DNA from 2 places in the Arthrobacter sp. MDT1-48-3 genome. Region 2 is predicted to be linked to the other one. Evidence: predicted binding sites of a transcription regulator. Region 2 holds the regulator's gene; the other holds the start of a gene.
What was found. The regulator HrcA, encoded in region 2, represses chaperone genes, less so after heat shock. The targets are predictions, from matches to a motif close to TTNGCACTCGNNNNNNNCGAGTGCNAA.
Positions count from the first base shown of each region.

Region 1: the regulator HrcA is predicted to act here: its motif matches at 14,316-14,342, upstream of groES (co-chaperone GroES).

Region 1 covers NZ_JBTNDL010000001.1:48,451-69,960, forward strand. Annotated here, with positions in the region: gene ACX80L_RS00225 (PKD domain-containing protein) at 1-1,555, opposite strand, end outside; gene ACX80L_RS00230 (DUF4352 domain-containing protein) at 1,552-2,394, opposite strand; gene ACX80L_RS00235 (LamG domain-containing protein) at 2,782-4,191, opposite strand; gene ACX80L_RS00240 (ABC transporter ATP-binding protein) at 4,353-6,182, opposite strand; gene guaB (IMP dehydrogenase) at 6,242-7,768, opposite strand; gene ACX80L_RS00250 (acyltransferase family protein) at 7,893-9,947, opposite strand; gene ACX80L_RS00255 (ribonuclease J) at 10,249-11,883, shown strand; gene groL (chaperonin GroEL) at 12,190-13,806, opposite strand; gene groES (co-chaperone GroES) at 13,880-14,176, opposite strand; gene ACX80L_RS00270 (siderophore ABC transporter substrate-binding protein) at 14,503-15,447, shown strand; gene ACX80L_RS00275 (ABC transporter permease) at 15,480-16,493, shown strand; gene ACX80L_RS00280 (iron chelate uptake ABC transporter family permease subunit) at 16,483-17,496, shown strand; gene ACX80L_RS00285 (iron ABC transporter ATP-binding protein) at 17,493-18,251, shown strand; gene ACX80L_RS00290 (class I SAM-dependent methyltransferase) at 18,261-19,475, shown strand; gene ACX80L_RS00295 (HAD family hydrolase) at 19,586-20,287, shown strand; gene ACX80L_RS00300 (DUF503 domain-containing protein) at 20,352-20,645, opposite strand; gene ACX80L_RS00305 (LacI family DNA-binding transcriptional regulator) at 20,678-21,510, opposite strand, start outside.
Region 2 covers NZ_JBTNDL010000014.1:2,145-11,681, reverse strand. Annotated here, with positions in the region: gene ybeY (rRNA maturation RNase YbeY) at 1-156, opposite strand, end outside; gene ACX80L_RS17395 (PhoH family protein) at 153-1,181, opposite strand; gene ACX80L_RS17390 (GerMN domain-containing protein) at 1,585-2,580, shown strand; gene ACX80L_RS17385 (16S rRNA (uracil(1498)-N(3))-methyltransferase) at 2,595-3,362, opposite strand; gene dnaJ (molecular chaperone DnaJ) at 3,365-4,495, opposite strand; gene hrcA (heat-inducible transcriptional repressor HrcA) at 4,600-5,613, opposite strand; gene ACX80L_RS17370 (DUF3097 domain-containing protein) at 5,778-6,629, shown strand; gene ACX80L_RS17365 (DUF4870 domain-containing protein) at 6,708-7,124, shown strand; gene hemW (radical SAM family heme chaperone HemW) at 7,235-8,464, opposite strand; gene lepA (translation elongation factor 4) at 8,495-9,537, opposite strand, start outside.

The DNA of each region.
Region 1 (21,510 bases), on a different contig from region 2:
GCACCGGGGTGGCAATCTGGCCGTCGCGGATCACCCGATAGGTGAGCTTCTCGTTGTCGAAGTCCCAGTTGGAGGTCCACTGCACGGTGACCTTGCCGGCTGCCGTGGAGGTGAGCGTGGGGTTGGTCCCGGCACCGGTAACAGTGGGTCCCACCTTGTTCGGCGCGATGTTGCGGACCGCGAAGCGCACGAGGCCCTGCTGCCCCACGCCGTTCACCCGGGGGAACTCCCCGCCCAGCACCACGTAGTCGGAGGTGCCCGTGACCGTCCAGGCCGCCTGGCCCTGACCCGTGAACGTGCCGGCGGTCAGTCGCGGGAACCAGGTGAGGAGCGACGGGGCGGGGTTGCCTTCGAAGTTGAAGTATCTCCCGACGCTGTTCCGCTTGACGGTTCCGGTCGTGCTCCTGCTGAACGCGATGGCGCGTTGCCAGTCCCGGGGGTTGGACTCCGGGAACCCGCCGATGTTCCCGCAGTAGTGGGCATGCCCCACGGTGTAGATGGTTTCACCGATGGGAGAGACGCCGTAGGAGTCGCCGTGGCAGTCCTCGACCCACTTCACGGACCCGTCCGACCAGTTCGCGGAGAACGTCCCCTCGAGGTTGCCACCTGCACCGAAGACGTAGCCGGTCCCGTAGACATTCGTGCCGTCGGTGGACAGCGAGGTGATGGCGGCATCCGCTCCCCCGTTACGGACCAGATCGTTCACCGCCCAGGGCCTCATCGCGCCCGACGTCGCATCGATGGCGGCGAGTCCGTACCCGGGGTTCGCAGATCCATTGAGGGTCGTGAAGCTGCCGCCCACGACGAGTTTCGTGCGGTCAGGGGACAGGACCATCGCCCAGACGTCCCCTCCTGCGGCCTGCGGATTCCAGCTGCGCAGCGCCCCGGTGCCGGCATCGACGGCAGCGAGCTTCGGCCGCGAGGTGGACCCCACAGCGGAGAACCAGCCGCCCAGGTAGACGGCGTCCGCCGTCGCCACGATCGCATCGACGCGCGAGTTGGGCGCCGGCCTGAAGGAGTTGATCACCGCACCGGTGGTCGGATCGAGTGCGGCGATCCGGGAGGCAGGTGCTCCGTTCACTGCCGTGAAGGCGCCTCCGACGTAGATCCGTGAACCGTCCGGTGACGCCGCGATGGAACGGGCCTGCGCGTTGAGGCTCGGGGCGAAGGACTGGATGAGCGCCCCCGTCCTGATGTCGTAGGCGAGGATGTGGTTGCGCGACACGGTGTTCGTTCCGGCTGCGGCCCCGGCCGGCCGGGCCGTGGTGAAGTTGCCGGCCGCATAGACGGTGTTGCCGATGATCACCTGCTGCCAGACGACGCCGTTGACCTGCACGGTGGGCAGCGGATCGGCCGACACCGTGGGCGGGTTCGCGGCAGTGATCGGATCGGGTGCCGTGTCCGCAGCGGCCATCGGGCCGGCGGCGACGGTCGCCACGACGGCGAAGGCACAGGCGGCTGCCATCGCAAGGGTCTTCCGGAGTACGCCGCGGTACCCCTGGCGCCCGGTGGCTTCGTCCTGCGATGCCACCGGCGGGATGCTGTGATTCATCATGGTGCCTCTCCTTGCAGTGGCACGGGGCCTTCGAAGGCCGCGACCGGTGAAACTGCCTGGTAGTGGAACAGGACGCGGACGGCTGTGCGCTGTTCCGGTGGGATCTGGAAGACGAAGACCCCCGAGACGGTCTGTCCGGGGGCGACATCGGCAGGGAAGGCAGTGGCTCCAGGGCCGCTCAGCTGACCGGCCGGGGATCGGTCGGTCCCTGCCTCGACATTCACGACTGCTTCCGCCATGGAGACGGACTCCGTGGTGCTGTTGGTGATCTCGAGGGTGAACTGCACCGCGGGACCGTCCACCTCGCCGATGCCCCGGGCCTCGCCGTCGACGGCCTTCATCGCTGCCACCCTGGCAGCAACGCCCTCGGCGACATCGGCTGGTTCATCGAAGGTCTGGGGGGCGGCGACGGGCGGCGGCTCGTCGATGATCTTCCCGGTGGCGGTGGGCGGGGCGAAGGCGTCCGATCCCGGGCCGGGAGCAGCCGGCACCTCGGTGGCGGGAGCCTCCGGGTCGGAGGACGTCGGCGCGGGCGTGGATGCGGGTCCGGTCGATGCGGGTGGGTCCGCTTCGGATCCTGGTTCGGCGGGAGCGGATCCGGAAGCGCCGGACGGGGCGCTGGAGGGGCCTTCGACCTGCGCCGACCGGGTCGTCGGCTCGGGAGCCAGCGAACCAGCGGCGACGCCCCACCCGGTCAGGCCGAGCACAGTGATCAGGGCCGCAGCACCTGCGGCCCGTTGTCCCCGGGACATCCTCCCCGGCTTCCCGGGCCGGGAGGTCACGGCGTCGGCCCTTCCGCGGAGGAGGCGCCACAGGAGCCGGTGGCCGAGGGCTGCCACCCGGCCTCCCCTGCGCAGGTGACGGGCCCGCGGTAGCGCGCCGGCCTGCTGCGTGTTCCGACGGGGGCGATCCGCAGTGACCGGCCCCGGAACGGCAGAGCATCCATCGCTTCCTCCTCAGGCGGGTTCAGGAAACGCAGCGCGAGGGTCCCGACCTGTACTGACATCGACCTTACGAACCGCCGGCCCGTCCTACACGAGTAGGGCTTACGCGTCTTCACCGTCCGGAGTACGCAGGGCCACCAGGTCGCCCCGATCAAATACTGGCTCCGCTACCTAGGTCGGGGCCCGGGTACTGGTACGGCGTCGATGCGTGGAGCCCGGGGCATCGAGGAACGCGCATCGGCCGGGCGGCGATGCCCGTTCGCCCGGGAGTGCGCGCGACCGCTAGGACTCGAACTCGAACGAGCCGACGACCACGTCCGCCTCGCCGAGGTAGTCCGTCAGGCTGTGCTGCTCGAGCACTGCCGTGACCTCGATCGCGACATTCCCTCCACCCTGATCGAGGAGGTACAGACGCATCTCCACCGGGGCGCCGATGACGTGGTGCAGGGTGGAGACCCCGCCGCCGATGAGCACGGGGACCACGTGGGCGACGCGCATGAGGGGGCACGGGCTCCTCCAGTCGGCGCCCACCCTGAGATCGAGCGCCACACCGGACAGCCCGCCGACCGTCACGGGCACGTCGCGCGTGATCTGCAGCCCCGGAACGCCGCGATACCACGCTGCGAGCTCGGCGGCGCTCGTACCGATGCCGGGCTGCACCTCCTCCCCGCAGAGCGCTGGAGCGCGGATGTCCCGGTAGACGCCGATGTAGCTCCCGCCCCAGATGCCTCCCGCTGGATCCGCGCTCCTGCTCAGCAGCAGATTGCCCGGCAGATCCTGACCGTTGGTCCACCCCGCGGGGACCGTGTACGAGAGTGCCGGCTCGAAGGACGTCGTCGAGTAGGTCCCTGCCATGAGGGCGCCCAAGCAGACCCCGCCGTGCGGGTCCGGACAGACGAAGGCAGCCGACTCCTCCGGTGGGTGGAGGGTGGCGCCTGCCGGCGTATCGGCACGGGCGGCGGCGGCGACCTCGCCGGGGCTGAGTGCCCGCGGCCAGGTCCGTACGTCGGCCACGGTGCCCGTGAAGAAGTCGGACGCCCGCCGATCGGCCTGGGCGCGACCGAACAGGAGCGGGCCTTCCGCCGCATAGACAGCGTCCGTGGCGATCCCCTGCTCGCTCACGGGGTATCCGTTGAGGAAGAACCGGGCCCGCCCGGCATCGGAATCGTAGACTCCCGCCAGATGCACCCACACGTCCGGTTCGACGTCCACCCGTGTTGCCCGGTCCCGATTGGTCACGAAAGCACTCCCGTTGCCGTCCTCGGGCTTGACGGAGAAGGACCAGAACCCCTCGGCGATGCCCAGGAAGAATGATCCGGCGACGTCTCCTGCTTCGCTGAGGACGGCGGCGTACTCCCCGGGCCGCCCCGTCGGACGGGCCCAGGCACTCACCGAGAAGCTCGCGTCGGTGACGATCGGGCTGACCGTCCAGGTGCTGGCGTAGTCGTCCCCGCTCAGCTGCAATCCGGCGTCGGTCCATCGGGCGCCGCCTTCGGCGGACACGTCCACACCACCGACCGAGGCGTCCGGCCCCGTCATCGGCCAGACATTCTCCGCGCCGGTCTCCTCGGGCGCGGTGCAGGCGCCGAGTGCGCCCGACAGAACAGCGACGACCATGGCCGCGACGACGCGGGTCCGGCGACGCAGGGGTGGCTGCGATCCCGGAAGGGCAGTGGCTCGCCTGGTACCCACCATGGATCCTCGTCCCGCAGTCATGAGATCCGGAGAAGCCGGTTGTCGACGCGCACGACGAGTCGGGCGCTGTTGGGAGACCGCTCCCTGCGCCATCCTCCATGGATGGTTGCAGGCCTCGAGGATACGCCCGGCGTGGTCGCGGACAAAGGGTCGGCGGCTCAGTCCTCGGGCAGCTGGCTCTCGAACATCCGGTAGTACCGTCCGCGCAGCGCGACGAGCTCCCGATGCGTGCCGGACTCCACCACGCGGCCGTCCTCGAGCATGTACACGACATCGGCCTTCTCGATGGTGGCGAGCCGGTGGCTGATCGCGATGATCGTCCTCGAGCGGTCGGCGAAGAGCCGCGTGAAGATGCGGTGCTCGGCGAGCGCGTCGATGGCGGAGGTCGGCTCGTCCATCACGATGAACGGGGCGTCCCGGTAGAAATTGCGGGCCATGGCGAGGCGCTGCCACTGCCCGCCCGAGAGTCCGCTGCCCTTCCGCCCGCGGGGGTCCTCCATCCAGTTGCTGACGTAGCTGTCGAAGCCGCTCGGCATCTTCTCGATGAACTCGGAGGCCTCCGCGTCTCGTGCCGCCCGGAGTACCCGCTCGTCGTCGCGGGGGTGGTGCACGTCGCCGAAGTAGATGTTGTTGGCGGCCGTGGCGAACTCGTAGCGCAGGAAGTCCTGGGACATGACCGCCAGGTGCTGGTGCCAGTCGTCGATGCCGATTCCGCGCAGGTCCCGTCCGTCGAGCAGCACCTCTCCCCTGCTGGGCCGGTACAGCCCGGCGAGCACCCGGATGAGCGTGGACTTCCCCGCACCGTTCTCCCCCACGATGGCCACGTGGGTGCCGCGGTCGAAGGACATGGAGATGCCCTTGAGCACCTCCACCTCGCCGCCCGCATAGGTGAAGTGGATGTCGCGGAGTTCGACGGCGGACGGCGCACCCTCCAGCCGGCCGGGAGCCCCGGTGGACAGCGGGAAGTCCATGAACTGCTCGTAGTCCTTGAGGTTCGCGAGGTCCTCGTCGATGGAGCTGAGCGAGGACACGAGGTTGTTGGCCGTGCTCAGCGCCCGGCTGACGATCTGCTGGACGTAGAGGAACTGCCCCACGGGCTGTGCGCGGGCGATGATCTGACCCACGATCCAGACGAGGGCCAGCAGTTCGGCCCCGTACTGGAGGGCGTCCGCGAGCAGCTGCTTCGGGATGTACCGCTTCTGGAAGTCCAGCCGCCGCTTCTCGTCGGCGTCGCGCAGCGTCGAGCGCAGGTCCATGAGATACCGGACGATGCCGTAGAGCCGCATCTCGGCGATGTGCTGCGGCTTCATCAGGTTCGTCTCGATCATGCGGCGCTGCCGCCGGGAGTCCACCTGGGTGTTCCAGTGCGCCATCTGCTCCCGGGAGAGCCGGAACTGGAGATAGACGCTCGGGATGATCGCGATGAGCACGATCAGGGCGATCCACCAGCTGACCAGCAGCAGCGCCCCGATCGCGAGGACCACGGACACCAGTTGCGTGAAGATCGCCGCGATGCGGTCCAGCACCCGTGCGTAGGAGTCGGAGAAGCGGCGCGCCCGGTCGTAGAGGTCCACGGTCTCCTTGTCGTCGTACCGCCAGAACTCGAGCGCGAGGAAGCGCTCGTACATGCGGTCGCCCACGATCGCGCCGACCCGGAAGCTCAGGACCTGCTGGATGTAGCGGTCGATGCTCGTGAAGGCTCCCCAGAGCAGCCCGAGGACGGCCGTCACGACCACGTACACGACGGCGGACCGCCCGGCGCCGGGGTCGCCCGCATAGGCGGCGGCGAGCGCCGTCGTCGTCAGGGCCGCGAAGTAGGTTGTGACCAGCGGCAGGACAGCGGAGATGAGCGACCCCGCGACCTTCATCGCGACCGCGCCCGGTGACGCCTTCGCGCTGACCACCAGGACCTGCCCGACGGCGCGGGCATACGGCCCGAGCCGGAGCTTGCGGCGGGCGGCGACCTCAGGCTGCGGGAGTCCGCTCACACGGCATCGGCCTCCCGTCCGAGGTGCTCGGGATCGGGCGGCCGATACGACGCGAGGTGCTACTTGGAGCCGTAGTTGGGTGCCTCGACCGTCATCTGGATGTCGTGCGGGTGGGATTCCTTGAGACCGGCAGCCGTGATGCGGACGAACTTGCCCTTGGCCTTCAGCTCGGGGATGGTGCGAGCACCGGTGTAGAACATGGTCTGACGGAGTCCGCCGACGAGCTGGTACGCCACGGACGCGAGGGGCCCGCGATACGCGACGCGGCCCTCGATGCCCTCGGGGATCAGCTTGTCGTCGCCGGTCACGTCGGCCTGGAAGTAACGGTCCTTGGAGTAGGACGTGTTCTTGCCGCGCGTCTGCATGGCACCGAGCGATCCCATGCCGCGGTAGGTCTTGAACTGCTTGCCGTTGACGAAGATCAGTTCGCCGGGCGCCTCGGCGGATCCTGCCAGGAGGGATCCGAGCATCACGGTGTCGGCACCGGCCACGAGTGCCTTGCCGATGTCGCCGGAGTACTGGAGGCCGCCGTCGGCGATCACGGGCACGCCTGCGGGGATCGCCGCCTTCGCGGATTCGTAGATGGCCGTGACCTGCGGGACGCCGACGCCCGCGACGACGCGCGTGGTGCAGATGGATCCGGGTCCCACGCCCACCTTGATGCCGTCGGCGCCGGCGTCGATCAGGGCCTGCGCACCCTCGCGGGTGGCCGCCTGGCCGCCGATGATGTCCACGTGCGCCGCGGACTTCTCCGCCTTCAGGCGCGAGATCATCTCGAGCACGCCCGCGCTGTGCCCGTTGGCGGTGTCGACGAAGAGGGCGTCCACGCCCGCCTCGACGAGGGTCATGGCGCGCTCCCAGCCGTCGCCGAAGAAGCCGATGGCCGCGCCGACGCGGAGGCGGCCGTCGTCGTCCTTCGTGGACAGCGGGTACTGCTCGGCCTTCGTGAAGTCCTTGACCGTGATGAGGCCGCGGAGGATGCCCTCGTCGTCGACGAGGGGGAGCTTCTCGATCTTGTTGCCGGCGAGGAGGTTGATGGCGTCGTCGCCGCTGATGCCCACGTGCCCCGTGACGAGCGGCATCTTCGTCATGACGTCGCGGACCAGGATGCGCGGGAAGTCACGCTCCAGCACGAAGCGCGTGTCGCGGTTGGTGACGATGCCGAGCAGGTGGCCGGTGCCGTCGACCACGGGCAGACCCGAGACCCGGTAGTGGCCGCAGAGCTCGTCGAGTTCCTGCAGGGTGGCGTCGGGGCCGATGGTGAGCGGGTTGGTGATCATGCCCGACTCGCTGCGCTTCACCCGGTCCACCTGGTCCGCCTGGTCGGAGATGGACAGGTTGCGGTGGATCACGCCGAGGCCGCCCTGCCGCGCCATGGCGACGGCCATGCGCGACTCCGTGACGGTATCCATCGCGGAGGAGAGCAGCGGCGTCTTCACCGTGATGCGCTTGGAGATGCGCGACGACGTATCGGCCTCGGAGGGGATGACGTCGGTGTGGCCGGGCAGCAGGAGGACGTCGTCGTACGTGAGGCCGATGAATCCGAAGGGGTCGTGGGTCTCGTTCTGGCCGGACTGCTCGCTCACTGCTGCGCCTCTTTCGGTGTCGCCCGATGGGAGTGGGTTGGGGGCCTTCGGCGGGCTGCGCCGGCGGGCTCTGCCAGTCTAGAACGGATCGCAGGGGCGCCCTATTCCGGTGACACCACTCACGTCACCAGCCGAGCACGGCCCTCAGCCGCTGCTCGAACGCCGGCGCGGTGGTGGAGACGTAGGTCTTGGACAGGTGGTCCCGGTCCATGAACACGCGCACGTTGCCGACGACGCCGGAACACGTCGCCGAGGCGCAGACGAGGTCGGTGAGATCCAGGTGCTCGAGTCCCGGCACGCGGTCGGCCACGGCCGCCAGCGGCGACGACGGCGCCAGCACCTCGGCCAGGGGGACGTCGCAGGCCGAGGGGTCGGCGGCGTTGAGCGCCGTGCACTCGGCCATGTCGTCCTCGAAGCGGGGCGTGTCCCGCAGGCCGACGACGGGGATGCCGGCCGCGAGCAGGGGCGCGATCCCCTCCTCGAACCCGGCCGGGACCTCCTCCGCCGGCGAACTCCAGTCCGTCCGCGTGCCGACCGTCAGGACGGCGTCCGGCGCGAGCTCGAGCGCGTAGTCGCGGACCGCGTCGTTGAACGCCCGGCACTCGGGATCGACGGTGCTCGGAGCATCGACGAACCGGCAGCTGGGCCTGTGCACCGAGACGGCGAGCCAGTTGTTCTTCGTCGCCATGGCACCGAGTGCCGTCATCCACATCTGGGAATGGGAGTCGCCGAGCACCAGGATGGTCCGCTCCGCCGTCGCCTCGTCCCCCGTGCGGACGCACGAGGACAACCGGGGATCAGCGGGCATCAGGGCGTCCGGGCAGGGCCCGTCGACCTCCGCCCACTCGGCGCCGAGGCTGCTGGCCAGCGGCTTCACCAGGGCGTCCTCCGCTCCCCGGAACCGGAAGCCGGGCGCCAGGGCTGCGGCGCCCGGGTTGTCGTCGTCCGTCTGCTGCTGCACCGCCGCTTCCTGTGCCTGGACCCGGTACTCCCAACCCGAGAGGGGCACGGCCACGAGCGCGAGGGCCAGCGCCGCGACGAGGCCGGTCCGCCGTCGCTGCACGGTCGGCCACTGCCAGGCGCGCATCGGTTCCTCGACGAAGCGCATGGTGAGCACGGCCAGGACGAGCGAGGCCGCGATGACGATCCCGCCGTCGAGCATGCCGGCTCTCGGCTTGTCGGCGACGACGAGCCAGAGGACGAGGACGGGCCAGTGCCACAGGTACAGGGCGTAGGACACGTTGCCGAGCCGCAGGAGCGGCGCCGAGGACAACCAGCGGTCCACGCCCGCGGGACTGTCCGTGCGGCCCGCGACGAGCACGGCGGCGGCGGCGAGCGTGGGCCAGAGGGCGATGTAGCCCGGGAACTGCTGCTGCACCTGCAGAAGGACGCCGCACGCGAGCATCATGACCACACCGGCCCAGCCCAGCACCACCCGGACCCGCGCCGGCACCACCAGATAGGGCAGGGCCAGCGCCACGAGCGAGCCGAGGGCGAATTCCCAGAGCCTGGCGCGGGTGTCGAAGTAGGCAGCCGCCTGGTCCGCGCCGGTCTGCCAGACGGAGAACGCGAGCGACAGCGCGAAGACGGCGCCGAACAGGACCAGGAGGACGGGCCGGGGCCGCAGCCGGGTGACCGCGACGAGGACGGCGGCGGACGCGAAGACGACCGGCCAGAGCAGGAACACCTGACCCTGGATGGACAGGGACCAGAAGTGCTGGAGCGGGCTGGCCGCGCTGGAGTCGAGCGCGTAGTAGTCGACGGCGTCGGCCGCGAGCTGCCAGTTCTGCCGGTAGGTCAGGGATGCCCAGGTCTGATCGAACACGGATCGCCAGCGCGAGCCGGGCACGAGGACTGCGGTTGCCGCGAGGACGGACAGCAGGACCACGACGGCGGCCGGCAGGAGCCGCTTCAGCAGCCCCAGCCAGTAGGCGGCCAGGTCGAGGGGCTGCGCGGCCTCGAGGCGCCGGGTGAACGTGACGGTGAGGAGGAAGGCGGAGACGAGCAGGAAGACGTCCACACCCCCCGACACCCGCCCGAGCCACACGTGGTAGACGACCACCATGCCGACGGCCAGCGCCCGGAGTCCCTGGACCTCCGGCCGGAACCGGCGCTCATCCGGGCGGGCCGGCTCCTCCCCGAGGGCCACGGACGGCGGGGACTGCGAGGCGGTAACCATGCTGTTCCTCCTCGGAGGCCTGGGGATCGGGCGGACGCAAAATCCCAGTTTACCGTTTCGTGATCTTCGGCGATGCCGGTGCCCGGGGAGCCCGATCCGTCCGGTCGCCCGCGTAGCACGTACCCTAGAAGGAGTATCTCCCCGGGAACGCCGGGGACCACCCGAACGGAATCGCCGGGTCTGCCGGCCCCGACATACGTCCGAGGGCCGCCGCCCCGCCCCCGCATGAACGAGAGATAACTGATCTGTGAATACGAGACCTGCCGCACTGAAAGCACCACGGGAACTGGCCAAGGGAGCCATGCGCATCGTCGCTCTCGGTGGTATCGGTGAGATCGGCAGAAACATGACCGTCTTCGAGTTCGAGGGCAAGCTACTGATCGTGGACTGCGGTGTCCTGTTCCCCGAGGAGCACCAGCCCGGCGTCAACGTCATCCTGCCCGATTTCTCCTACATCCGGGACCGGCTCGACGACGTCGTCGCCGTCGTGCTCACGCACGGGCACGAGGACCACATCGGCGCCGTCCCGTACCTGCTCAAGGAACGCGCGGACATCCCCCTGGTCGGCTCGCGGCTCACACTCGCCTTCATCGAGGCGAAGCTCAAGGAGCACCGCATCACCCCGAAGACCGTGCAGGTCAAGGAGGGCGACCGTCGGACCATGGGCGGCTTCGACCTCGAGTTCGTCGCCGTGAACCACTCCATCCCGGACAGCCTCGCCGTCGCCATCCGCACCGCGGCCGGCATGGTGCTGCACACGGGCGACTTCAAGATGGACCAGTTCCCCCTGGACCGCCGCATCACCGACCTCGGCGCCTTCGCACGCCTGGGCGCCGAGGGCGTGGACCTGTTCCTCACGGACTCCACCAACGCCGACGTCCCCGGGTTCACGACCTCGGAGAAGGACCTCGCGCCGGCGATCGACGCGGTCTTCCGCACCGCCCCCCGCCGCATCATCGTCTCGAGCTTCGCGAGCCACATCCACCGCATCCAGCAGATCATCGACACCGCACACCAGCACCGCCGCAAGGTGGCGTTCGTGGGCCGCTCGATGGTGCGCAACATGACCATCGCGGCGGACCTCGGCTACCTCAACATCCCGCAGGGCCTGCTCGTGGACTTCAAGAAGCTCGAGCGCAGCGACGACCACAAGGTGGTCCTCATCTGCACCGGCTCGCAGGGCGAGCCGATGGCGGCCCTCTCGCGCATGGCCAACAAGGACCACGCCATCCGCATCAGCGAGGGTGACACGGTGCTGCTGGCCAGTTCCCTCATCCCGGGCAACGAGAACGCTATCTACGGCATCATCAACGCGCTGACCGAGATCGGCGCCAACGTGGTGCACAAGGGCAACGCCAAGGTGCACGTCTCCGGGCACGCCAGCGCCGGTGAGCTCGCGTACTGCTACAACATCGTCAAGCCGCGCAACGTCATGCCGGTGCACGGCGAATGGCGCCACCTGCGGGCGAACTCGGAGATCGCCGTCGCCACGGGCGTCGACCCCCGCAACGTGGTCATCGCCCAGGACGGCGTGACGGTCGACCTCGTGCGCGGTCGCGCCACGCTCTCGGGCAAGGTGGAGGCCGGTCTCGTCTTCGTCGACGGCGACAGCGTCGGCGGGATCACCGAGGAGGACCTCCGTGAGCGCCGCCGCCTGGCCGAGGAGGGTGTCGTCACGGTCCTCGCGATCATCGATCCCGACAACGGGGACATCGTCGAGGCGCCGGAGTTCTTCACCAAGGGCTTCTCCTGCTCCGACGAGGACCTCGACAAGGCGGGCGCCGCCGTCGAGAAGGCGCTGCGGGACTCCGCCTCCAACCGCCAGGGCGGCCGCCGCCAGGACCCGGAGGACATCATCGAGCGGGCCACGGCGAACTGGATGCGCCGGTACTACAACCGCCAGCCCGTGGTCTCGGCGATCGTCGTCGACGCCTGATCCCCAGCAGCACCCCGAAGGCCCCGGTACTCCCAGGAGTACCGGGGCCTTCGTCGTCCGGCCGCCCGACAGCGCCGGCCGCCCGACAGCGCCCGACAGCGACCGCCGAACGTCCTGCTGTGCGGACCGACCCACTGATCACGGCCCTCCGGTGGGCATGTCCGAGCATTCCCACCGGCGCGAGCCGATCGGTGGGCGCTCCCGTCGACACCGAGGCGCCACGGGCCCGCTGACACACAGCAACACCCCGGCTCGGAGGAGCCGGGGTGCTGCAGTCGAACGGGACGGGCTCGGAGCCCAGGCGTCCTAGTGCGAGTGGCCGTGGCCCTCTTCGCCGTCGGACTCCTCGGGCTTCTCGACCACGAGGGTCTCGGTGGTGAGCACCAGCGCCGCGATGGAGGCGGCGTTGCGCAGTGCGGAGCGCGTCACCTTCACCGGGTCGATGATGCCGGCCTCCACGAGGTCCTCGTACTCGCCGGTCGCGGCGTTGAAGCCGTTCCCGACCTCGAGGTCGGAGACCTTCGCGACGACGACGTAGCCCTCGTGTCCGGCGTTCTCGGCGATCCAGCGCAGCGGCTGGGCGAGGGCGCGGCGGACGAGTCCGACGGCGGTCGCCGCGTCGCCCTCGAGTGCGAGGACGTCGGGATCGGTGTCGAGTGCCTTGCCGGCGTGCACCAGCGCGGAACCGCCGCCGGCGACGATGCCCTCTTCAAGGGCTGCACGCGTCGAGGACACGGCGTCCTCGATGCGGTGCTTCTTCTCCTTGAGCTCGACCTCGGTGGCAGCGCCGACCTTGATGACGCCGATGCCGCCGGCGAGCTTCGCGAGGCGCTCCTGGAGCTTCTCACGGTCCCAGTCGGAGTCGGTGCGCTCCACCTCGGCGCGGATCTGCGCCACGCGGTCGGCGACGTCGGACTCGCTGCCGGTGCCGTCGACGATGGTGGTGGCGTCCTTGGTCACGGTGATGCGGCGTGCGGAGCCGAGCACCTCGAGGCCCACCTGGTCCAGCTTGAGGCCGAGATCCGGCGAGACGACCTGCGCACCGGTGAGGGTGGCGATGTCCTGCATCATGGCCTTGCGGCGGTCACCGAACCCCGGGGCCTTGACGGCGACGACGTTCAGGGTGCCGCGGATCTTGTTGACCACGAGGGTGGAGAGAGCTTCGCCCTCGATGTCCTCGGCGATGATGAAGAGCGGCTTGCCTGCCTGCAGGGCCTTCTCGAGCAGCGGGAGGAACTCCTGCAGCGAGGAGATCTTGCCGGAGTTGATCAGGATGAGCGCGTCCTCGAGGACGGCTTCCTGGCGCTCGGCATCGGTCACGAAGTAGGGCGAGAGGTAGCCCTTGTCGAACTGCATGCCCTCGGTGAGGACGAGCTCGGTCTGCGTGGTGGAGGACTCCTCGATGGTGATCACACCATCCTTGCCGACCTTGTCGAACGCCTCGGCGAGGAGGTCTCCGACCTCGGTGCTCTGGGCGGAGATGGACGCGACGCTGGCGGTCTGCTGGCCCACGACCTCGCGGGCGTTCTCCAGGAGGCGCTTGGCGACGGCCTCGACCGAGACCTCGATGCCGTGCTTGAGCTGGCCGGGTGCGGCTCCGGCGGCCACGTTGCGGAGGCCTTCCTTGACCAGTGCCTGCGCGAGGACGGTGGCGGTGGTGGTTCCGTCACCGGCGACGTCGTTCGTCTTAGTGGCGACTTCCTTGGCCAGCTGCGCGCCGAGGTTCTCGTAGGGGTCGTCGAGCTCGACCTCACGGGCGATCGTGACGCCGTCGTTCGTGATCGTGGGGGCGCCCCACTTCTTGTCGAGCACGACGTTGCGTCCGCGGGGGCCCAGCGTCACCTTGACGGTGTTCGCGAGCTTGTCCACGCCGGCCTCGAGGGCACGGCGGGCGGCGTCGTTGAATTCCAACTGCTTTGCCATTGTTGATTCCTTTCAGGCTTGTGCAGCGAGAAAAACCCCGGCCACTGCGGGCCGGGGCTTTCCAATCGGGGTACTACTTGACGACGACGGCGAGGACGTCGCGGGCGGACAGCACCAGGTATTCCTGGCCTCCGTGCTTGACTTCGGTTCCGCCGTACTTCGAGTAGATGACGATGTCGCCCTCGGCGACGTCGACGGGGACGCGGTTGCCGTTGTCGTCGACGCGACCCGGTCCGACTGCTACGACCTCGCCCTCCTGGGGCTTCTCCTTGGCCGTGTCCGGGATGACGAGGCCGGAAGCAGTGGTCTGCTCCGCTTCGAGGGGGCGGACAACAATGCGATCCTCAAGAGGCTTAATAGAGACCGACACTCGGGCTCTCCTTTGCGTTCGTTACCAATGGAATGTAGGCCGTCGGGTTGGCGTGAACCGTCGTCGCGGTGCCGGCGAACGCTTCCCTCGGGATTAGCACCCGCAGGGAGCGAGTGCCAACTCCGACTGTATGCAAGGGCTGGCACTCGGTCAAGGCGAGTGCCAGCGTTGACAGGCCGGAGGCGAAATGGTGACCGACGTCACTCCGAATAGGGCATGCTTCGGTTGCGTAATTCCCGAGCTTCCCTCTAGATTCGTAGAGGTAAGGTACCCCTTACTTCCACGACATCGGGCCGGGCCGGCCCCTTCCACTCGGAGTTCATCCCATGGCACACGTGCGCCTCGCCGTCCTTTCCGCAGCCGCTGCGGCCACCCTCGCCCTGACGGCCTGCGGTGGTTCCTCCGAAGCTGCCGACGAGCCGGCAGCGGCCTCGACCGTCTCGATCGAGCACGCACAGGGAACCACCGAGGTGCCCGTGGACCCCGAGACCGTCTTCACGTTCGACCTCGGCGCACTGGACACGCTGGACGCACTCGGCGTCGACGTCGCAGGCGTCCCGCAGGGAACGCTGCCCGAGCAGCTCTCGGCCTACGAGGGCGGCGACACCACGAACATCGGGTCCATGAAGGAGCCCGACTTCGAGGCCATCGCCGCCGCCGCACCGGACCTGATCATCATCTCGGGGCGCGTCGCGGACTCCTACGGCGAACTCTCGGAGATCGCGCCGACCATCGACCTCAGCGTGGACGCCACCGACCCCATCGCGAGCTTCACCGGGCACACCGAATCCCTCGGCCGCATCTTCGGCGCCGAGGACGAGGTCGCGGAACGCCTGGACGCCCTCGACACCCGGATCGCCGAGACGAAGGAAGCGGCAGCATCCGCCGGCGACGGCCTGATCCTGCTGACCAGCGCGGGCGAGGTCACCGCCTACGGCACCGGGTCCCGCTTCGGCCTCATCCACGACGTGCTCGGGGTCGAGCCCGCAGCCGCGGTGAAGAACGAAGGCACGCACGGCGAGGCCGTCTCCTTCGAATACATCGCCGAGGTCAACCCGGCCCACCTGTTCGTCATCGACCGGGACGCCGCCGTCGGCGAGGCAGGCGCGGCCGGATCCGCCGTCCTGGACAACGAACTCGTCAACGGGACCGACGCAGCGAAGAACGACGCCATCACCTACCTCGACTCCGCGAGCTGGTACCTGATCGGCTACGGCCTGAACAACCTCGACGCCATGGTCTCCGCCGTCGACGAGGCCGTCGCGGCCTGATCCGCTCCGCCGTACCCACGGCCGGCGCCCCCATGGCAGCACTCTCCCTCCGGCCCCAGCGGGCCGCACAGCAGCACGGCTCCACCCGATCGCCGGCCCTCTGGCCGGCCGGCGGAGCCGTGCTGCTGCTTGCCGTCCTCAGCCTCTTCGTCGGAGTCTCGGAGGTCTCCCCCGCCGACCTGCTGGGCGGCGACCCCGATGTCTGGCAGACCTTCCTGGTGAGCCGGGTCCCCCGCACGCTGGCGATCATCCTGGCAGGCGTCGCCCTCAGCGTGGCCGGCTTCATCCTGCAGCTCATGGCCCGCAACCGGTTCGTGGAGCCCTCCACCGTCGGCACGGTGGAATCGGCCACGGCCGGGATCCTCGTCGCCACGCTGCTCCTGCCCGGTGCGCCGATCGTGGCGAAGATGGGAATCGCGGCCGTCTTCGCTGTGGCCGGGACCGCACTCTTCCTGGCCGTCCTGCGGCGTATCCCGCTGCGGAACACCCTGATCGTCCCGCTCGTCGGGATCATGCTCGGCGGCGTCATCGCGGCGGTGACCACCTTCTTCGCCTACCGCTTCGACCTGCTGCAGACGCTCAACACCTGGATGATCGGGGACTTCTCCGGCCTCGTCCGCGGCCGCTACGAGCTGCTGTGGATCGTCGCCGTCCTCGCCGTCGTCGGCTATGTGTGCGCGGACCGCTTCACCGTGGCCGGCATGGGCGAGGAGTTCACCACCAACCTCGGGCTGGACTACCGGCGCACCATGAACCTCGGACTCGTGCTGGTCAGCCTGATCAGCGCCGTCGTGGTCGTGGTCGTGGGAGCCATCCCGTTCCTCGGGCTGATCGTCCCCAACCTCGTGTCACTGCTCATCGGTGACAACGTGCGCCGGTCCGTGCCCTGGATCGCCGTCTTCGGCGCAGGCTTCGTCCTCGCCTGCGACATCCTCGGGAGGATCATCCGCTTCCCCTACGAGGTGCCGGTCGGCGTGATCGTCTCCGTGGTCGGCAGCGCCCTGTTCATCGCCCTGCTCGTCCGGAGGACCGCCCGTGCGCGCTAGGACCACCGCCCTGCCCACCGCCGTCGTGCAGACCGGGCGGAAGCCCGCGAAGACCCTCCCGCCCGCCGCCTGGCTGGTGGTGCTCGGCATCGCCGCCGCCGCACTCATCGCGGCCTTCCTCCTCGTCGACCTCCAGGGGAACCTCGCCTACGTGCTGCCGCGGCGCCTGAACCGCGTCGGAGCCATGGTGCTGGTCGCCGCCGCCGTGGGCGTCTCCACCGTGCTGTTCCAGACCGTCACCGGCAATCGCATCCTGACGCCGTCCATCATGGGGCTGGATGCGCTCTACATCCTCATCCAGACCGTCCTCGCCTTCGCCCTCGGCGCCTCGACCCTCCTCACACTGGGCGCGCCCCTCCGCTTCGCCGTCGAGGTCACGCTCCTGGTCGCCTTCTCCTGGCTGCTGTACCGGTGGCTCTTCACCGGTGGCGGGCACAGCCTCCACCTGCTGCTCCTGGTGGGGATCGTGTTCGGTGTCTTCTTCCGGGGTGCCTCGTCCCTGCTCCAGCGCCTGATGGATCCGAGTGAGTTCATCATCCTGCAGGACCTGTTCTTCGCGAGTTTCAACCGCGTGGACCCGATGCTCCTGCTGATCTCCGCCGTGGTCGTCGCCGGGCTCTGCGTACCCGCCTGGCGCCTGCGCCACCGCCTCGACGTCCTGGCCCTGGGCCGGGACACCGCCGTCGGGCTCGGGGTGGACCACCGGCGGACGGTGACGCTGGTCCTCGTGATCTGCTCGGTGCTCGTCGCCGTCTCCACGGCCCTCGTAGGACCGGCGACGTTCTTCGGCCTGCTCGTCTCCGCCCTCGCGTACCAGCTGTGCAGCTCCTTCCGGCACGCGGTCGTGCTTCCCATCGCCGTGCTGCTCGGCGTGATCGCCCTCGTGGGCGGGCAGCTGGTCCTCGAGCAGGTCTTCGAGTTCGACACCGCGCTCAGCATCGTGATCGAGTTCACCGGCGGAATCGTCTTCCTCGCACTCCTCCTGAAAGGCCGTATCCGATGATCACCATCGACCACGCCACCAAGCGCTACGGCAGCTCCACCGTGGTGGACGACGTCACCTGCACCATCCCGAGCGGGGGTGTCACCTCGATCATCGGACCCAACGGCGCGGGGAAGTCCACCCTCCTGTCGATGATGAGCCGGCTCCTCCCGCTCGACGCCGGCTCGGTCCGGGTGAACGGGCTGGACGTCAGCACGACGCCCGGTCCCGCCCTCGCGCGGACCCTGTCCATCCTGCGCCAGGAGAACCAGCTGACGGTCCGGCTCTCCGTGCGCGACCTCGTGGGGTTCGGCCGGTTCCCGCACAACAACGGGCGGCCCACCGTGGTCGACCGCGAGCACATCGACCGGGCGCTCGACTACCTCGACCTCACCGACCTGGCCGACCGGTTCGTGGACGAGCTCTCGGGCGGGCAGCGCCAGCGGGCGTTCATCGCCATGGTGCTGGCGCAGGACACCGACTACATCCTGCTCGACGAACCGCTCAACAACCTCGACATGAGGCATTCCGTGGACATGATGCGTCTGCTCCGCCGGCTCGTGGACGACCTCGGGAAGACCGTGGTGCTGGTGATCCACGACATCAATTTCGCCTCCTGCTACTCGGACACGATTGTGGCGATGCGCGACGGCGCCCTGATCCATTCGGGCACGCCGGAAGAGATCATGACACCGCACGTGCTGCGGGACGTGTACGACGTGGACATCCAGGTGGAGCGGATCCGGGGCAACAGGATCGGCGTCTACTTCGCCTAGGCTGGCAGCATGGCTTCGGACAACATCGCGGACATCCTGACGCCCGAGGGCTGGCAGCTGCTGAACTCGCTCGGGCCCTACACCGAGGCAGACAGCCTGCGCCTCTCGGAGCAGCTGCGGAAGGCCGGCCACTCCCCCGAGGTGGTCGCCGCCGCCCTCACGCAGTCACGCCTGCGCGCGAAGGCGTCCGCGAAGTTCGGGCCCTTCGCGGAGCACATGGTGTTCACCTCGACCGGACTGGAGCAGGCCACGCGCCTGATGGTCGCGGCACGCCATGCGCAGCGCTTCGTCGACGCCGGGCTCGTGAGGGTCGCGGACCTCGGCTGCGGCCTCGGCGCGGACAGCATGGCCCTGGCCACCCTCGATCGCGAGGTCACCGCCGTCGAACTCGACGAGACGACCGCCGCGGCGGCGACCATGAACCTGCTGCCCTTCCCCAACGCGCGCGTCGTGAACGCCGACGCAGCATCCGTGGACACCGCGGACTACGACGGCGTGTGGCTCGATCCGGCACGCCGGACCACGACGACGTCGGGTACGTCGCGACTCTTCGACCCCGAGGCGTTCTCGCCTCCCCTGTCCTTCGTGCAGCGCCTGGCGGACGGCGGGACGCCCGTCGGCGTGAAGATGGGCCCCGGCATGCCGCACGGGGCGATCCCGTCGACGTGCGAGGCGCAGTGGATCTCCGTGGACGGGGACGTCACCGAGGTGGGCCTCTGGTTCAACGCGCTCCGCCGCGACGGCGTCCGGCGGGCTGCGCTGGTCATCGGTCCCCGCGGCGCCGCGGAGATGGTGTCGGGGGCGGAGTTCGGCGAGGGCCCCACCGCCGCGGTCGGCGAGCCCGGTGGCTACCTCTACGAGCCCGACGGCGCCGTGATCCGCGCCGAACTCGTGGCGGACCTCGCAGCGCAGCTCGGCGGGCACCTGCTGGACCCGATGATCGCCTACATCTGCGCGCCGTCGTTCACCGACACTCCTTTCGCGCGCGCCTACCGCGTGCTGCAGGTACGGCCCTACAACGTGAAGGCGCTCAGGGCATGGGTGCGCTCGGAAGGCATCGGCGTCCTCGACATCAAGAAGCGCGGCACGTCCGTGACGCCGGAGGAGGTGCGGAAGCAGCTGCTGACGGGATCGGGCAAGGGACGCAAGAAGGCCACGCTCGTGCTGACCCGCATCGGCGACGAACGGGTGGCGGTCGTCGTCGAGCCCGCCGGCCCGGCGTGACGGCAGGCCACACATCGCCCTTGCCCGCAACCGACCGTGCCGCGCACCGTCCGGGTGTCCGCGTTCCTAGACTCGGTGGGAGAACAGACGGATCGAGCGGGAGGCAGCAGATGGCGGACGGCACGGCGGAGACACCGGGAAGACGGCACGGCGTGCTCTTCGACGTCGACGGGACCCTCGTCGACTCGAACTACCAGCACACCCTCGCCTGGTGGCAGGCGTTCCGCCGGTTCGGCCACGACGTCCCCATGGCGGAGATCCACAGGGCCATCGGGATGGGCGGCGACAAACTCGTGGCGCACCTCCTCGGCGAGGACCGCGACGCCGACGAGGACGCCGAACTCGACGCGACGCACGGCGCGGTCTTCTCGACCTACTGGCCCGGCCTCCGCTCCTTCGAGGGAGCCGCGGACCTCGTGCGCCGCTGCGCCGACGACGGCCTCACGGTGGTCCTCGCGTCGTCCGCCTCCCAGCAGGAACTGGGCGTGCTGCGGGGGATCATCGGCGCCGACGAGGCGATCAGCGCCGCGACCAGCTCCTCCGACGCCGAGAACAGCAAGCCCTCCCCGGGCATCCTCCGGGCGGCGCTCGACGCGGGCGGCCTGGATGCGGCAGACGCCGTGTTCGTTGGGGACTCGGTGTGGGACGTCCTCGCCGCCTCCGACCTGAAGATCCCCACGATCGGACTCGCCTCGGGCGGAACGAGCGAGGCCGAGCTGCGCGACGCCGGGGCGGTCGAGGTGTACAAGGACATCCGGGCGCTGCTCGACGCGTTCGACGACGGCGCGCTGCACAGACTCGCGACCTCCTGAGGGCAGCGCGCGGGCGGGCACCCGGTGGGGCGGACCGGAGTCCGCACCCGCCCGCCTGCCGGCGTTAGTCCTCGCTGCTCAGGAGCCGCCGCCGGGCGCTCAGGAGCTCCACCTCCGGCCTCGCGGCGACGTATCGCTCCACGCGATCCAGCACGTCCACCAGGTGCTGCCGGTCGCCCCCGACCATGCCGACCCCGACGACGGCCCGGCGGTGCAGGTCCTGGTTGCCGACCTCGGCGACGGACACCTCGAACGTGCGGCGCAGGTCCGACACCAGCGGACGCACCACGGAGCGCTTGCCCTTCAGCGAATGCACGTCGCCGAGCAGGACGTCGAACTCGATGAACCCGATCCACATGGCGGTCCTCCTTGGGCTGGGCGCTACCCGGACTAGGCCGAATCACGCCAGACGACGGTGGTCTCCAGGACCTGCACCGGACTCGGCAGTCCCCTGATCTGGGCCAGGACGAGCTCTGCGGCGGTGCTGCCGAGCAGGTCCGCGGGCTGCCTGACCGTGGACAGCTGCGGGCGGGTACGCAGCGCCCAGCTGCTGTCGTCGAAGCCGACGATCCCGACGTCGTCGGGCACTTTCCGTCCTGATTCCTGCAGGGCTGTCATGGCCCCCGCGGCGACGGCGTCGGACGCCGCGAAGACGCCGTCGATCTCGGGGCAGCGACGCAGCAGCTCCTGCATCCCCTCGAGGCCCGCCGCGTAGGTGTAGAGCGGGTACTCGACCACGAGCGAGGCGTCGAAGCGCCCGCCCAGGGCGTTCCGGAAACCGGTGAACCGGTCATGTCCCGAGTCCCGGTCCATCGCGCTGGCGATCATGCCGATCCGCTTGCGGCCCGTCTCCACGAGCCGCCGCGTGATCGCCTGGGCCGCCGCCGCGTTGTCGATGGCGACGTACGGGAGGTCGGGCGTGCCGGGGGGATGCCCCACGAAGGCCGCCGGCACACCGATGTCCCGCACCGCCGACGCGATGGGGTCCGACGCCCGGGCGGAGACGATCACCGCACCGTCCACCAGCCCGCCCCGGAGATAGTCGGCGACCCTGCGGCTGTCCCGGTCCGAGTCGATGATGAGCGAGACGAGCTGGTAGTCGGCCTTCGAGAGCACGGCGTTGGCGCCGAGGAGGATGGAGCCGATGTTCGGGTCCTCGAACAGGAGCGAGTGCGGCTCGTGGATGATCAGGGCGATCGCCCGGGATTCCTGGGTCACGAGGT
Region 2 (9,537 bases):
CACGTGGAGCTTCTCCATCGCGGCGACATCGACGAGGATGATCGACAGTTCCGCCTCGGGGTGGACGAACAGGGATTCGAGCAGGAAGTTCGCGAGGCGGACGAGGGACTCTTCCTCGACCTCGTAACCGGACTCGTTGTTGACCTCGACGCTCATCGGGCTGCCACCGGTCGGCGGGCCTGCGTCGCGCGCTGCTCTTCGTCCCACGTGCTGTAGGCACTGACGATGTCGCCCACCAGGCGGTGCCGGACGACGTCGGCGGCATCCAGTTCGCTGAAGTAGACGTCGTCGACGTCGCGGAGGATCTCGCTCACGATCCGCAGGCCGGAACTCGTCCCGTTGGGGAGGTCCACCTGCGTGACATCGCCGGTCACGACCATCTTGGACCCGAAGCCGAGGCGTGTGAGGAACATCTTCATCTGCTCCGGCGTCGTGTTCTGCGCCTCGTCGAGGATGATGAACGCGTCGTTCAGCGTCCGCCCGCGCATGTAGGCGAGCGGTGCGACCTCGATCGTGCCGGCCGCCATGAGGCGTGGGATGGAATCGGGGTCCATCATGTCGTGCAGCGCGTCGTACAGCGGACGCAGGTACGGGTCGATCTTGTCGTTCAGGGTGCCCGGGAGGAAGCCCAGCCGCTCCCCCGCCTCCACGGCGGGGCGCGTCAGGATGATCCGGTTGACCTCCTTCTGCTGCAGCGCCTGGACGGCCTTCGCCATGGCCAGGTAGGTCTTGCCGGTACCGGCCGGGCCGATGCCGAACACGATGGTGTTGCGGTCGATGGCGTCGACGTACGTGCTCTGGTTCAGCGTCTTGGGGCGGATGGTCTTTCCGCGCGACGTCAGGATGTTTACGGACAGCACCTCCGAGGGACGGGCGGCGCTCTGCGTCTTGAGCATCGTGACCAGCTGCTCGAGGACCTGGGGCGAGACCGTGGCGTTGTTGCTGGCCATGGTCTGGATCTCACCGATCAGCCGCTCGGTGCGCAGGACGTCCGCGGAAGGTCCCGTGATCGCCAGCTCGTTGCCCCGGGCCTGGAGGCTGACGCCCGGGAACGACTCCTCGATCAGGCGGAGCGCCTCGTCGTTGGAGCCGAGCGACTGCACCATCTGCTGGGTCGATTCGAAGACGAAGGTCCTGGTGTCCAGTCCTGCCGCATTGATGCCTGTTGAAGATTCGCTCATAGCTCGGCCGTCCGGCCTCTGATCGCCCCTCGCTGGAGTAGTCGTCCTGATGATCTGGTCCTGTCGTGCTCTCGCAGCAGGAATGCCAATGTTACGGCATCCCCCTTTTGTCAACAGGAGCGGGACCGCCTTGATTCCCTCGGGGTCGACGGCGGCGAACGCTGCCGAGCCGCACTCGGCTTTCGTCGCGAATCGGCAACGGCTTCGTATCGATCGGGTTTCAGTCCTGCCACCCGCCCGTATTCGTGGCGGGGCGTTCCCTGCGTTGTGCCAAGCTGAATCAGGTCCGGCAGGACCACCGCAAGCGGCCGGCGCCTCGTCCGACAGGGGCGTCCCCCGGCCGGGACACGGACATTCCACCGATAGACCCGCGCACCAGTGCGCCCGACGGAAGGGGGCCGGCATGAACGAGCAGGACCCCCTGAGGAAGAACCGGCTGGGGCTGCGAAGCATGCTCCTGGTCTCCGGCGGGGTGCTCGTCGCCAGCAGCGTGTACCTCCTCCCCAACGTCGGCCCGAACCAGGGCGGCGCGCCGACCACGTCGCTTCCGGCACCCCTGCAGCCGACGTCGTCCGCAGGGGAGGCCGGTGCGTCCCCGACCGTACCGGCGGTCCGGAGCGAGGGCGCGGCAGCCGGGCCCGCCGACGCGGTCCAGCCCCTCCTCCCGGTCTACTGGCTCGGCGACGTCGACGGCAGCGACAAGCTGTTCCGCGAATTCCTGGTGGCACCGGCCGAAGGCTCCGGAGATCCGATCGCCGACGCCGTGCAGCTCATGACCTCGGGGCGGCCGCTCGACCCCGACTACCGCTCCCCGTGGCGGGCCGCGTCGAACGTGACGTCCTCGATCTCCACGAAGAACGTCATCACGCTCGACATCTCCTCGGACGCCGTCTCGGAGGGACTCGGCGAGGACGAGGCCCGCCTCGCCCTCCAGCAACTGGTCTACACGGCGACCGCGGCGGCGTCCGACGCCGGCCTCATCACCGGGGGCGAGGCCAGCTCGGTGGTCGTACTCGTGGACGGGACGGCCGGCTACCGCGCCTTCGACGCCGTCGACCTGGACGGCGAGTGGACCCGGGACCCCGCCAACCTCGCTCCGGTGTGGATCATCGATCCGCAGGAGGATGTCGAGGCCGACACCGCGGGCCTCACGATCCACGGGGTGGGACCGGCCGCCGAGCAGTCCCTGGACTGGCGGATCGACCGCAGCATCGACGGCTCCGAGGACGGCGACGCCGCCCTCTTCCGGGACGGCTCCGTGGACATGGCCCCGCAGGACGGCGCACCCGGGGCGTTCTCCTTCTCGGTCACCCTTCCACCGGGCCGCTACGAGATCACGGTGTCCGCGCCCTCGGACGCGACCAGCGCCGCTGATTCGAAGACCGTCGTCGTCCGATAGCCGCGCCTCCCGCCCTACCAGCGACCGAGCAGGTGGTTCAGCAGCACGAGTGCGGCCGGACCGGCCGAGGACGACCGCAGGACGTGCGGACCCAGGCGGGCCGTGCTCGCACCGGCTGTCCGCAGTCTGGCCAGCTCGGTGTCACTGATGCCGCCCTCCGGGCCGACCACCACGGCGGTCGACGTCGGGACGTCGAGGGCGCCTGAGGTGCGCAGCTCCGACACCTGCTCGGCGAGAGACACCTCGGCGTCCTCGTGGAGGACGACGACCCGATCCACCGTCGACGCCCAGGCCACCAGTCGCGGCGTGTCGAGCACGCCATGGACGGTCGGGACGAACGAGCGGCGTGACTGCTTCGAGGCGGCGGCCACGAGCGAGGTCCACTTCTGCCGGCCCTTGTCCTCCTTGTCCCCGCGCCAGCGGACAATGCTGCGTTCGGCGTGCCAGGGGACGACGGCGTCGACGCCGAGTTCGGTGGCCGCTTCCACGGCCTGCTCGTCGCGGCCGCCCTTCGCGAGGGCCTGGACGAGCACCAGGCGGTGCCGGGGCGCCGGATCCTGCCCTGCGCTCTCCACCATCAGCTCCACGGTCCCGGCCCCGACCGCCGAGACCAGCCCGCGGAGCCGGTAGCCCGCACCGTCGGAGACGTCGATGCGCTCACCGGCCGTGAGCCGCCGGACCGTCGCGGCGTGGCGCCCCTCGTCACCGCCGAGGACGAACACGGCACCGGGCGCTGCGGACCGGACTACCTCACCCGGTCCGAAGAAGAGGGGTCGCGTCATGGTCAGCGGTTCCCGAGACGCTCCCGCAGGCGCGCGAACACGCCCGAACCGCTGCTGGCCAGCTGTCCGTCCGTGTACTCCTCGTTGCGCAGTTCCGCGAGCTTGCGGAGGAGTTCCTCCTGCTGGTGGTCGACGTTCCGGGGCGTCTCGACATTGAGGTGGACCCGCAGGTCCCCCCTGCCCTGGTTTCGCAGGTGCGTGACGCCGAGGCCGCGCAGGGTGAGGATCTCGCCGGATTGCGTGCCCGGCTTGATGACCAGCTCCTGGTCGCCGTCGTAGGTGTCCAGGTGGACCGTGGTACCGAGCGCCGCAGCCGTCATCGGGACACTCAGCGTCACGTGCAGGTCGTCGCCGTCACGCAGGAAGGTCGCATTCGTCTCGACCCGGATCTCCACGTAGAGATCGCCCTGGGGTCCGCCGGCGATGCCGGCCTCGCCCTGTCCGGCGAGCTGGATGCGCGTGCCCGTACCGACCCCGGCGGGGACCTTGATGGTGAGGGTGCGGCGGGCGCGGATGCGCCCCTCGCCGCTGCACTCGTGGCACGGGCTGGGGATGACCGTGCCGTACCCCTGGCAGGTGCCGCAGGGCGCGCTCGTCATGACCTGGCCGAGGATCGAGCGCACGGCCCGCTGGACCTGGCCCGAACCACCGCAGATGTCGCAGGTGCGGGGCGAGGTGCCGGGCTGGCAGCACGTGCCGTCGCAGGTGGGGCACACCTCCGCGGTGTCCACCTCGATCTTCTTGTTCGTGCCGAAGACGGCATCCTTCAGGTCGATGCGCACGTTGATGAGCGCGTCCTGCCCGCGACGCGTCCGCGAAGGAGCACCCGGCTGCTGGCCGCCTCCGCCGAAGAAGGTCTCGAAGATGTCCTGGAAAGCGAAGCCCGAGCCCGAGTAGCCCGAGCCGTAGCCGTTGTCGGTCCCGTTCTCGTTGCCCGTCGTGTCGTAGACCCGCCGCTTCTGGGGATCCGACAGGACCTCGTAGGCGTGACTGACGCGCTTGAACTCCTCCGACGCGTCCTCACCGGGGTTCACGTCCGGGTGGAGCTTCCGCGCGAGCTTGCGGTACGCCTTCTTGATTTCCTCCCCGGTCGCACCCTGCGCCACACCGAGGACCTCATAGTGATTACTCACTCGTGCACATCACTTCCTGTTGGAGACTTTTGTCTTGTGCTCGCCGGCCGGGCCGGCGGAATACTGCCCGGATCGCGGGATACCGCCCGGATCAGGGCCGGAGGCTATTCCTCGAGGATCCTCGAGAGATAGCGGGCGACGGCGCGCACCGCGGCCATCGTCGTCGGATAGTCCATCCGGGTGGGTCCGAGGATGCCGAGCTTCGCACCGGCATCCGGGCCGTAGCCCGTCGCGACCACGGAGGCCTCCGACAGGCCCCCGTAGGGGTTCTCGCTGCCGATCCTCACCGAGATCCCCCGCGCGTCGTACTCCATCTCGGACAGGAGACGGAGCATCACCACCTGCTCCTCCAGCGCCTCGAGGATGGGCCCGATGCTCAGCGGGAAGTCGCCCGTGGACCGCGCGAGGTTCGCGGTACCCGCCAGCAGGATACGGTCGTCACGGCCGAGTCCCGCGAGCTGCTCGAGCGCCCTTCCGATGGTACTCCCGTGGGCCCGCAGTGCAGGAGGAAGCTGCGAGGCCGCGACCGCGAGCTCGCCGGGCAGGGCGGAGAGCTTCACACCCGACACCGCGGAGAGGATCCGCTGCTTCAGCTCCGCCAGCTCGGCCTCCTGGAGAGCGGCGTGCGTCCGGACGATCCGTTGCTGGACCGTGCCGTTCGTCGCGATCAGGACCACGAGGATCTGCTGCGGCGCGAGCAGCACGAATTCGATGTGGCGCACCGAGGCCCCACCGACCCGGGGGAACTGCACCACGGCCACCTGGTTGGTGAGCTGCGCCAGCAGCCGGACCGTCCGGTCCATCACGTCGTCGAGGTCCTCCGCTCCTTCGAGCAGCGTCTGGATGGCCTTCTTCTCCGGCGCGGAGAGGGGCTTAACCTCCGAGATGCGATCCACGAAGAGCCGATAGCCCTTGTCCGTGGGGATCCGGCCCGAACTCGTGTGGGGTGCGGCGATCAGGCCCTCCTCCTCGAGGACGGCCATGTCGTTACGGATGGTGGCGGACGAGACACCGAGCTGGTGGCGGTCGACGAGGGCCTTGGAGCCGACGGGCTCCCGCGAATGGACGTAGTCCTCGACGATCGCCCGGAGGACCTCCAGGCGTCGTGGTTCACTCACTTCGATGTCACCTCCGGGTTCCACACTCGCTTCCCGGGCGGCCGGAGGCGATTAGCACTCGACACACCCAAGTGCCAAGTCTAGTACGTCCGGGCCGATTGTTAGCATTGGGAACCCGGGCTGCGGCAGACCGCCGGTGCCCTCGCGGGAAGGACGGGCTCGGCATGGACCACGGCTGGGGGGCACAGGACATCTCGACGCCCAGGAGGGTCGCGCTGCCCGATGTGCCCGTCGAGAAGGACATGGTCCTCGAGGACGTCCAGAGCGGTTTCGTGGGCGCCGTGATCCGCGTCGAGAAGTCCGGCGGGCTGCACGTGATGGTCCTCGAGGATCGCCGCGGCAAGCACCGCACGTTCCGGCTGGGCCATGGCTTCCTCCTCGACGGCGCACCCGTGCACGTCGTCGCACCCGTCGCGCGGACGGCGCCCGCGTCCCTGCGTACCGCCTCCGGGTCCGTGCGGGTCGAGGGTGCACGGGCGAGAACGGCCCGGGCCAGCAGGATCTGGGTGGAGGGGAAGCACGACGCCGAACTGGTCGAGAAGGTCTGGGGCGACGACCTCCGGCTCGAGGGCATCGTCGTCGAGCCGTTGCACGGTGTCGACGACCTCGAGGGAGCCGTCCGGGACTTCGGCCCCGGCCCGAACCGCCGGCTGGGGATCCTCGTCGACCACCTGCTGCCCGGCACCAAGGAGTCCCGCATCGCCCAGCAGGCGATGACCGTGCCCGGCGCCCGCAGCCACGTCCTGATCGTGGGCCACCCCTACGTCGATGTGTGGCAGGCCGTGAAGCCGGCAGCCCTCGGGCTCGAGGCCTGGCCCGTGGTCCCCCGCCACCAGGACTGGAAGACGGGCATCCTCGCCGGCCTGGGCTGGCCCCACGCCGACCAGGCCGCGGTCGCCCATGGGTGGAGGCGCATCCTCGCGGGGGTCAGCACCTACGCGGATCTGGAGCCCTCGCTGCTGGGCCGCGTCGAGGAGGTCATCGACTTCCTGACCGCTCCGGCAGGTCCTGCCTGAGCGGTCGGCGCCCGACCACCACGTATCCTTGGAGCACGATCCGGGGGAAATGTTCCGCCGCCAGCAAAGGAATCGAAGTTGCCCAACACCGCCGACCACCAGCACCACGGACGGGGCGAGTCCCAGTCCGCGTTCGAAGGAACGCCGGCCAACGCCCTTCCACTGACCGCGTCGGAGGACCGCCAGTTCGCCACCCTGGCACACTTCGGCGGCATCCTGGGATTCATCCCGTCCCTGCTGATCTTCCTCATCTTCAAGGACAGGGGCCCCTTCACCGCGCAGGAGTCCAAGGAGGCACTGAACTTCACGCTGCCGCCGACGATCCTCGCCCTGGTCGCCTGGCTCCTGTCGCTGGTGCCGGTCATCGGCGGGATCTTCGCCGTCGTGAACGCCCTCATCTGGGTCACGATCACCATCTTCTCGGTCAACGCCGGCATCCAGGTCAACCGCGGGCGACCCTACCGGTACCCGCTGAACCTGCGCCTCGTCCGCTGACCGGCGGGGCGCCGCATCCGCCGGTCCCGGTCATGGGTCTCCCGATCCACCGACGGCGCGCCCGGCCGTCATCAGCGGTCCCGGCTCGCGCCGTCCGCACGACCGTGCGGTCAGTCGGGCAGCAGTCTCCGCACGACGGCGTCCGCGAGCAGCCTGCCCTGGAAGGTCAGGACGACGCGGCCCGCGAAAGCTGCGGCAGGCTCGACGAGCCCGTCGGCGATCAGCCCGGCGATCGCCCTGCGGCCCGTCGCCGTCAGGGAGCCGGTCGGAAGCCCCTCACGGAGCCGTACGCGCAGCATGACGTCCTCGACGTAGCGATCCTCCGCCGACAGGATCTCGCGTCCGGCCGCGGGTGACCGCCCGATCCCGAGAGCCTCGGCGTACGGACGCGGATGCTTCACGTTCCACCAGCGCGTGCCGCCGACGTGCGAATGCGCACCCGGGCCGGCGCCCCACCAGTCGCTCCCTCGCCAGTAGGCCAGATTGTGGCGACACTCGTCGGCGGGCGTCCGCGCCCAGTTGCTGACCTCGTACCAGTGCAGGCCGCCGGCGGTCAGCATCTCCTCCGCGAGGGCGTACTTGTCCGCGTGGTCGTCGTCGTCGATGGGCGGCACCTGTCCGCGGCGGATGCGCGAGGCGAGGCGGGTCCCGTCCTCGATGATGAGCGCGTACGCGGAGATGTGGTCGGGCCCGTACGAGAGGGCCGTGGCCAGTGAGGTCCGCCAGTCCTCCAGCGACTCCCCCGGCGTCCCGTAGATCAGGTCCAGGCTGACCTTCAGCCCGGCCTCGCGCGCCCACTGCACGGCCTGCGGCACGCGCTCGGGCGAGTGCGTGCGGTCGAGCACGGCGAGCACGTGGGGCACCGCGGACTGCATGCCGAACGAGACGCGGGTGAAGCCGGCCTCCTTCAGGACGCGCAGCGACTCCGGCGTGACGGAGTCGGGGTTGGCCTCGGTCGTGACCTCTGCATCCGGGGCCAGACCCCACTGCGCGGTGGCCGCGCGGAGGATCGAGGCGAGGTCCTCCGCCGGCAGGAGCGTGGGAGTGCCTCCGCCGAAGAAGACGGTGGACAGCGGCCGGGCCGGCACTCCGGAGGCCTCGAAGACGTGCGCACCGAGGGCCAGCTCCGCCAGCACCGATCCCGCGTAGGCGTCCTGCGACGCCCCGCCGCCGAGCTCCGTCGCGGTGTAGGTGTTGAAGTCGCAGTAGCCGCAGCGGACGGCGCAGAACGGGATGTGCACATAGAGGCAGAAGTCGCGCCCGAGCGCGCCGTCCGCTGCCTCCCGGGGCAGGACGCCGTCCTCGGGTGCCGGGAGGCCGAGTGGAAGGGCGCTAGGCACGCGGACCAGCCCCCTCGAAACCGTGCGGGGTCACTTCTTGGCTTTGTCCTTCGACTCGTCGGACGACAGCGCGGCGATGAAGGCCTCCTGGGGCACCTCCACGCGCCCCACCATCTTCATGCGCTTCTTGCCTTCCTTCTGCTTCTCGAGCAGCTTGCGCTTGCGCGTGATGTCGCCGCCATAGCACTTGGCGAGCACGTCCTTCCGGATGGCCCGGATGCTCTCCCGAGCGATGATGCGCGCGCCGATGGCAGCCTGGATGGGCACCTCGAACTGCTGGCGCGGGATGAGCTCGCGGAGCTTGCCCGTCATCATGACGCCGTAGGCGTAGGCCTTGTCCCGGTGCGTGATGGCGCTGAAGGCGTCCACCTGTTCGCCCTGCAGGAGGATGTCCACCTTCACGAGGTCGGAGACCTGGTCGCCGTCGGCCTTCCAGTCCAGGGAACCGTAGCCGCGGGTCTTCGACTTGAGCAGGTCGAAGAAGTCGAAGACGATCTCCGCCAGCGGAAGCCGGTACCGGATCTCGACGCGGTCCTCGGACAGGTAGTCCATGCCGCCGAGGACGCCGCGGCGCTGCTGGCACAGCTCCATGATCGCGCCGACGAACTCCGACGGCGCGAGGATCGTCGCGGACACCATCGGCTCGCGCACCTCGGCGATCTTGCCCACCGGGTACTCGCTCGGGTTGGTGACCTTCATGATGCGCTTGTCCTCGAGCGTGACCTCGTACTCGACGTTCGGCGCCGTGGAGATCAGGTCGAGGTTGTACTCGCGCTCGAGGCGCTCGCGCGTGATCTCGAGGTGCAGGAGGCCCAGGAAGCCGACACGGAAGCCGAAGCCCAGCGCCGCCGACGTCTCCGGCTCGTAGACGAGAGCGGCGTCGTTCAGGGTGAACTTCGCGAGCGCGTCCCGCAGCACGGGGTAGTCGGTGCCGTCGAGCGGGTAGAGGCCGGAGAAGACCATGGGCTTCGGATCCTGGTAGCCGCCCAGCGACTCCGCGGCGGGCTTGGCGAGGTTGGTGACGGTGTCGCCGACCTTCGACTGGCGCACGTCCTTCACACCGGTGATGAGAT